DNA from 2 places in the Streptomyces sp. NPDC016309 genome. Region 2 is predicted to be linked to the other one. Evidence: riboswitches for the same ligand, from Rfam matches in the RefSeq annotation. Region 2 holds a riboswitch; the other holds the start of a gene.
The links. Region 2 has a riboswitch for ZMP and ZTP ahead of ACF068_RS05945 (bifunctional 5,10-methylenetetrahydrofolate dehydrogenase/5,10-methenyltetrahydrofolate cyclohydrolase). Riboswitches for the same ligand answer to the same signal wherever they lie in the genome.
Positions count from the first base shown of each region.

Region 1: linked by a shared signal. The riboswitch ahead of glyA (serine hydroxymethyltransferase) and the one ahead of ACF068_RS05945 (bifunctional 5,10-methylenetetrahydrofolate dehydrogenase/5,10-methenyltetrahydrofolate cyclohydrolase) in region 2 are both predicted to bind ZMP and ZTP.

Region 1 covers NZ_JBIBSG010000001.1:704,606-708,457, reverse strand. The annotation lists gene ACF068_RS03235 (PLP-dependent aminotransferase family protein) at 1-257, shown strand, start outside; gene rocD (ornithine--oxo-acid transaminase) at 347-1,549, opposite strand; ZMP/ZTP riboswitch at 1,657-1,748, shown strand; gene glyA (serine hydroxymethyltransferase) at 1,785-3,062, shown strand; gene trpS (tryptophan--tRNA ligase) at 3,226-3,852, shown strand, end outside.
Region 2 covers NZ_JBIBSG010000002.1:312,497-316,348, forward strand. The annotation lists gene ACF068_RS05940 (GAF domain-containing protein) at 1-933, opposite strand, end outside; ZMP/ZTP riboswitch at 1,092-1,180, shown strand; gene ACF068_RS05945 (bifunctional 5,10-methylenetetrahydrofolate dehydrogenase/5,10-methenyltetrahydrofolate cyclohydrolase) at 1,203-2,063, shown strand; gene ACF068_RS05950 (SWF or SNF family helicase) at 2,270-3,592, opposite strand; gene ACF068_RS05955 (SNF2-related protein) at 3,589-3,852, opposite strand, start outside.

The DNA of each region.
Region 1 (3,852 bases), on a different contig from region 2:
CGCTCGCCGAGCGGGCGCCGGACATCCGGGTGAGCGGCATCGCGGCCGGGCTGCACGCCGTGCTGGAACTCCCGCACGGCACCGAGCGGTCCGTCGTCCAGGCGGCCGCCTGGCAGGGCCTGGCCGTCCAGGGCCTGGACCGCTTCCGCCACCCGGACGTGCCGCCCGGCCGCGACGCGCTGGTGGTGGGCTACGCCACCCCGACGGACAGCGCCTGGTCCGGCGCCCTGGACGCGCTGTGCCGGGCGCTGCCCTGACCCGCCGCGCCGCCGGGCCTACCGGCTCCCCCCGCCGGGCCTACCGGCCGCCCCGCCGGGCCCGGCCGCCGCCCCGCCGGGGGCCGCCGTCACCGCAGGACCTGGCGCAACTGCTCCAGCGCGAAGTCCAGGTCCTCCTTGCCGATCACCAGCGGCGGGGCGATCCGGATCGTCGAGCCGTGGGTGTCCTTCACCAGGACCCCGCGGTCCATCAGCTTCTCCGAGATCTCCCGGCCCGTGCCCAGGGCCGGCACGACGTCCACGCCCGCCCACAGGCCGCGCCCGCGCACCGCCTCCACGGCGCCGCCGCCCACCATGAGCCCCAGCTCGTGGTGGAGGTGGTCGCCCAGCTCGGCCGCCCGCTGCTGGTACTCGCCGGTGCGCAGCATCGCCAGCACCTCCAGGGCCACCGCGCAGGCCAGCGGGTTCCCGCCGAACGTCGACCCGTGCTCGCCCGGCCGGTGCACCCCCAGGACCGCCGCGCTCGACACGACCGCCGACACCGGCACCACGCCGCCGCCCAGGGCCTTGCCCAGCACGTACATGTCCGGGACCACGCCCTCGTGTTCGCACGCGAACGTCCGGCCCGTGCGGCCGAGGCCCGACTGGATCTCGTCCGCGATGAACAGCACGTTCCGCTGCCGGGTCAGCTCCCGGACCGCCGGCAGGTACCCGGCCGGCGGCACCAGCACGCCCGCCTCGCCCTGGATGGGCTCCAGCAGCACGGCCACGGTGTTGTCCGTCATCGCCAGGTCCAGCGCCGCCAGGTCCCCGTACGGCACGATCTCGAACCCCGGCGTGTAGGGCCCGTAGTCCGCCCGCGCCTCGGGGTCGGTGGAGAAGCTGACGATCGTGGTCGTCCGGCCGTGGAAGTTGTCCGCCGCGACGATGATCTTCGCCATGCCGTCCGGCACGCCCTTGGCCCGGTACCCCCACTTGCGGGCGGTCTTCACGGCGGTCTCCACCGCCTCCGCCCCGGTGTTCATCGGCAGCACCATCTCCATGCCGCAGAACTCGGCGAGCTGCTCGCAGAAGTCGGCGAACCGGTCGTGGTGGAACGCCCTCGACGTCAGCGTCACCCGCTCCAGTTGCGCCTTGGCGGCCTCGATCAGCCGGCGGTTGCCGTGGCCGAAGTTGAGCGCCGAGTAGCCCGCCAGCATGTCGAGGTAGCGGCGCCCCTCGACATCGGTCATCCAGGCCCCCTCCGCCGTGGAGACGACGACGGGCAACGGGTGGTAGTTGTGCGCGCTGTGCGCCTCCGCGGAAGCGATCGCCTCTTGTGTTCTCGACACGGGGTCTCCGTTCGTCCTGCGGCGTGGGGCGGTGGTGGCGCCCCCTTCTATCGTCGCTCGCCATACGGACGGGGAAACCTCGCGGCGAGACACCCCTTAAGGTGACCGGTACGCACGGCGACTGGCGTACGGGGAAGCGACCCCGGGGGAGCCGTGCGCGGCAGACCACACGAGGGTGCCGCCCGCCTGGGCACCCCACGACCTCGTCCGTGCTGCCGGCCCCCTGGAGGACGCCATGACCAGCCTTCCCCTTCCCGCGCACCATCCCGCCCTCGCCGCGGGCGACCCCGAGATCGCCGCGCTCGTCGGCGCGGAGGAGCGGCTCCAGTCCGAGACGCTGCGGCTGATCCCCAGCGAGAACTACGTCTCGCAGGCCGTCCTGGAGGCCTCCGGGACCGTCCTCCAGAACAAGTACAGCGAGGGCTACCCGGGCCGGCGCTACTACGAGGGCCAGCAGAACATCGACCAGGTCGAGGTGCTCGCCGTCGGCCGCGCCAAGGCCCTGTTCGGCGTCGACCACGCCAACGTCCAGCCCTACTCCGGCTCCCCGGCCAACCTCGCCGTCCACCTCGCCTTCGCCGAGCCCGGCGACACCGTGATGGGCATGGCCCTGCCGATGGGCGGTCACCTCACCCACGGCTGGGGCGTCTCGGTGACCGGCTCCTGGTTCCGCGGCGTCCAGTACGGCGTGCGCCGGGACACCGGGCTGATCGACTTCGACGAGGTGCGGGAGCTGGCCCTCAAGGAGCGGCCCAGGATCATCTTCTGCGGCGGCACCGCGCTGCCCCGCACCATCGACTTCGCCGCCTTCGCGGAGATCGCCCGCGAGGCGGGCGCCGTCCTGGTCGCCGACATCGCCCACATCGCCGGCCTGATCGCGGGCGGCGCCCACCCCTCGCCGGTGCCGCACGCCGACGTCATCTCCACCACCACCCACAAGACGCTGCGCGGCCCGCGCGGCGCGATGCTCATGTGCCGCGAGGAGCACGCCAGGGCCATCGACAAGGCGGTCTTCCCCGGCCTCCAGGGCGGCCCCCACAACCAGACCACCGCCGCCATCGCGGTCGCCCTCCGCGAGGCGTCCCAGCCGTCCTTCCGCAACTACGCGCAGCAGGTCGTCGCCAACGCCAAGGCCCTCGCCGTCGAGCTCATCGCCCGTGGCTTCGACCTGGTCTCCGGCGGTACGGACAACCACCTGGTCCTGATGGACCTCACGTCCAAGGACGTGCCCGGCAAGGTCGCCGCGAAGGCCCTGGACCGGGCCGGCATCGTCGTGAACTACAACACCGTCCCCTACGACACCCGCAAGCCCTTCGACCCCTCCGGCATCCGCATCGGCACCCCGTCCCTCACCTCCCGCGGGCTCGGCACCGGGGACATGGCGGCGGTCGCCGGCTGGATCGACCGGGGCGTCACGGCCGCCCGTACCGGCGACGAGGCCGCCCTGGCCGCGGTCCGGGCCGAGGTCGCCGAGCTGATGGCTGCCCACCCGGCCCCCGGCATCCCCGTCTGACGGCCCGGCCGGGGCCCGGCCCCGCACCGGGCCCCGACGGGCGCCCCGCCGCCCGTCCCGTCCCGGCCCGTCGGCGCCGGGGCGGGCCGCCGGGGGACCTGTGTCGCTCGTCTCATCCGGCGGCGTTCCCGACCTGTCGGCGGCAACTGAGAGAATGAGGGACATGGCCTCTGATCGTCCTCGCGTGCTCTCCGGGATCCAGCCCACCGCCGGCTCGTTCCACCTCGGCAATTACCTCGGCGCGGTCCGCCAGTGGGTGGCGCTCCAGGAGACCCACGACGCCTTCTACATGGTCGTCGACCTGCACGCGATCACCGTCCCGCAGGACCCGGCGGAGCTGCGGGCCAACACCCGGCTCGCCGCCGCCCAGCTCCTCGCCGCGGGCCTCGACCCGGAGCGCTGCACGCTCTTCGTCCAGAGCCACGTCCCCGAGCACGCCCAGCTCGGCTGGGTCATGAACTGCCTCACCGGCTTCGGCGAGGCCTCCCGCATGACCCAGTTCAAGGACAAGTCCGCCAAGCAGGGCGCCGACCGGGCCACGGTCGGCCTGTTCACCTACCCGATCCTCCAGGTCGCGGACATCCTGCTCTACCAGGCCGAGCACGTGCCGGTGGGCGAGGACCAGCGCCAGCACATCGAGCTGACCCGCGACCTCGCCGAGCGTTTCAACGCCCGTTTCGGTGAGACGTTCACCGTCCCCGCTCCGTACATCCTGAAGGAGACGGCGAAGATCTACGACCTCCAGGACCCGGCGGTCAAGATGAGCAAGTCGGCCTCCACCCCGAAGGGC
Region 2 (3,852 bases):
CGCCAGCCGGTACGGGCGCGACCGCAGCACCCCGGGACCCAGTAGGCCCCGCAACCGGCTCAGTTCGGCCCGCAGGGTGACCGGGGTGACCGACTCGTCCTCGTACAGCGCCGCCAGCAGCTCCTCCCCGCCCAGACCCCCCGGATGGTGGGCGAGCACCACCAGGATCTCGCTGTGCCGGCGACTCAGGCGCGTCCGCCGCCCGCCCGCCACCAGCACCGCCTCGTCCCTGCCCAGCGCCGACAGCCACCCACGGTCCCCGGCCGCCGGAGCCGGCCCCAGGAGGGCCAGGTGGGACTCCGCGGCCCGGGCCACCGCCTGGACGAACGCCAGGCTGTGCGGGTGCGCCAGCCGGTCGCCGCCCGTGATGTCCACCGCCCCCAGCAGCCGCCCGGTGCGCGGATCGTGCACCGGCGCCGCCGCGCACGTCCAGGCCTGCACCGGCCGCCGGAAGTGCTCGGCGGTGAACACCTGGACCGGCCGGTCGACCGCGATCGCCGTACCGGGGGCGTTCGTGCCCGCCGCCGACTCGGCCCACCGCGCGCCCGCCACGAAGTTCATCCGGTCGGCCCGGCGCAGCGTCGCCGGATGCCCCTCGACCCACAGGAGCCGCCCGTGCGCGTCGCAGACGGCGACCAGGTGCTCCCCGTCGCTCGCGTACGCGCCCATCAACTCCCGTACCACCGGCATCACCGCTGCCAGCGGATGACCGTCCCGGTGAGCGGCCAGCTCGTCCTCGTCCAGTTCCACGCACGCCGCGCCGTCCGGGCACACCCGGGCGCGCGCCGAGCGCCGCCACGAGTCGGCCACCACCGGCCGGACCGGCCCCTCCGGCCGGCCGCCCGCCGTGAACGCCTCGTGCGCGCGGTGCAGCGCCCGCGCCCGCTCCGCCGGATCGGCGTCCCGCTCCAAGGCCACCCATGGGTCGTTCACACGGCCCTCCCCATCGAGGTCTCCCGCTGCCGCCGCTGCCGCTGTGGCTGCCGCCGCTGACGTCCGCGCCCGGGCCATCGTCGTCGCGCGGGCCGGACTCCACAAGGGCGGGCGCGACGGGGCACCCGGGGGGCGATGGGGAACGGTCCCGTAGAGTGGTGGCGGGCCGTGACTGGCGCTTGGGTGGAGTACCACCGGGGAGCGGCCCGGCGGACCGACGCCACTGCCGCGCGCCTGGGCGATCCACTGACGACCGCTCAGGAGCCCGCATGTCCACCACTCCCGCCACCGCCCGCCTCATGGACGGCAGCGGCCTCGCCCGCCGCCTCGTCGAGGAGACCGCCGCCCGCGCCGCCGACCTCACCCGGCGCACCGGCACCCGGCCGTGCCTCGCCACCGTCCTGGTCGGCGCCGACCCCGCCTCCGTGACGTACGTGAAGATGAAGCGGGCCCGCTGCGAGAAGGCCGGCATCCGTTCCCGCCACGTCGAGCTGCCCGCCACCACGACCACCGCCGAACTGGTGGCCACGCTCGAAAACCTGTCGAACGACCCCGAGGTGCACGGCATCCTGCTCCAGCACCCGGTCGGCCCCGGCATCGACGAGCGGGCGGCGTTCGAGGCGATCGCCCCCGAGAAGGACGTCGACGGCGTGACCTTCAGCTCCTTCGCGACGATGAGCTTCGGCCTGCCCGGGTTCGTCTCCTGCACGCCGGGCGGCATCATGCGGCTGCTCGACGCGTACGGCGTCGACCCGGCCGGCAAGCGCGCGGTCGTGGTCGGCCGCAGCGCCATCCTCGGCAAGCCCGCCGGCATGCTGCTGCTGGCGCGGAACGCCACGGTCACCTACTGCCACTCGCACACGGCCGACCTGTCCGCGGCCGTACGTGAGGCCGACATCCTGGTCGCCGCGGTCGGGCGGCCCCGCTTCATCAAGGGCGAGGACATCAAGCCCGGCGCGGTCGTCATCGACGCGGGCTACAACCCCGGCAACGTGGGTGACGTCGACTTCGAGACCGCCGCCACCCGCGCGAGCCTGATCAACCCCGTGCCCGGCGGCGTCGGCCCGATGACCATCGCGGTGCTGCTCGCCCAGACGGTGGACGCGGCGGAGCGCGGGCTCTCCCGCTGACCGGGGGCGGGGCGCAGCGGGCGTGGCGTGGCGTAGGTGGGGCCGAGGCGTGCGGGCGGGGGCCGGGGCGTGCCACCTGGGCGTCCGACCGGAGCCCCGGCGGATCCGTGCCGGGGCCCCTGCGCACGCCCCGGGCGCCCACACCCGGCGCCCGGTCGGGCGCCCGGAGCGGGGCGCCAACGGTACGGACGGCCGGAGCGACCGTCCTAGGCGTCGGTTTCCGGGGTGACCGCCAGGACGCTCGCCAGGGCGGCGGCCGGATCGGGATCGGGCGGCCCGGCGGGTACCCAGGCCTGGTCCGGCTCCTCGCGGTACGGCCACCAGCGGCCGTCGCCGTCCAGCCGGAGCTGCGCGCCCGCGCCGGTCACCGTCCAGCACCCGGGGCGGTCCGCCCGCAACGGGGGACGCTCGCCGTCCTCCCAGGCAGCGGCGAGCCGCGCCTCGGCCCGCGCCAGCAGCTCCGGACCGGGCTCCGGGTGCGCCTCCAGCACGGCCAGCCCCTCGGCGCCGCCCAGCCGCCACGCGCGCGTGGCCACGTCCAGGCCTGCCCGGCGACGGCCGGTCCCCGAGGCGAGCCGCTCCAGGGCGGCCGCTCCCCAGGCGGCGGAGGCGGCCAGCCGGACGGCGTCCTGTTCCGCCGTCAGCACGGCCTCCGGGAGCCGGTCCTCGTGCCCCGGCGACAGCGCGTCGGCCAGCATCCGGTGCGCCCGGGCCGCCGCGTCGGCCGCCAGGGCCTCCAGCGCCGCCGGGTCGACACCCGGCCCGGGCCCGGCCTCGGTGTCCAGCGACGGCGGCTCCCCGGGTGACTCCGGCAGCGGGGGCGGCGCGGGCAGTGGCGGGAGGATGTCCCGCGCGGCGAACGCCTCGTCCGCCCGTACCCCCGGGACACCGTCCCCGGCCGGTTCCTCCCCGTCCCCGGTGACCGGGCCTCCCGCCGGAGCCCGGCGGCCCGCCAGGGCGGAGCCGCGTGCCTGCACCTCGTCGAGCAGCCGCCGCTCCCCACGGCCCCGCACCAGCAGCAGCACGAAGGGGTCCTCGTCCAGCAGCCGCGCCACCTGGTAGCTCAGCGCCGCCGTGTGCGGACAGTGGTCCCAGGCGTCACAGGTGCAGGCGGGCTCCAGGTCGCCTATCCCGGGCAGCAGTTCGATGCCGGCCGCCGCCGCGTCCTCCACCAGGTCCGGAGGCATGTCCCGGTCCAGGAGGGCGGCCAGGTGGCCGGCCCGGTCCGCGGCCATGTCCAGGAACCGGTCCCACTCCTCATCGGTCAGCTCCCGCAGCAGCACGTCCCCGCGCTGTGCCGTACCGTCGGGGTCCCGCACCACGGCGGTGATCCGTCCGGGACGGACCGACACGGCGCCCACCGCGCCGTCCCGCGCCCCTTTGCGGCCCTTTTTGAGCTGCTGGGCGTCGAGCGCCGTGTCCTCCAGGGCCTTGAGCCACGCGAGCCCCCACCAGGTCCGGGCGAAACCCCGGCCCCGGGCGGGCGGCAGCGCCGCGAACGTACGCTCGTCATCACCGTCGCGGCTCATCGCCCGCTCCCTCGCAGTTCCACCAGCTCCGCCAGTTCGGCGTCGGTCAGTTCGGTCAGTCCGGTCAGGGCGCCGTCCTCGCCGGAGCCGAGCACGGAGTCGGCCAGCTCCCTCTTGCGCGCCAGCATGGCCGCGATGCGGTCCTCGACGGTGCCCTCCGCGATCAGCCGGTGCACCTGCACGGGCTGGGTCTGCCCGATGCGGTACGCCCGGTCCGTCGCCTGGGCCTCGACCGCCGGGTTCCACCAGCGGTCGTAGTG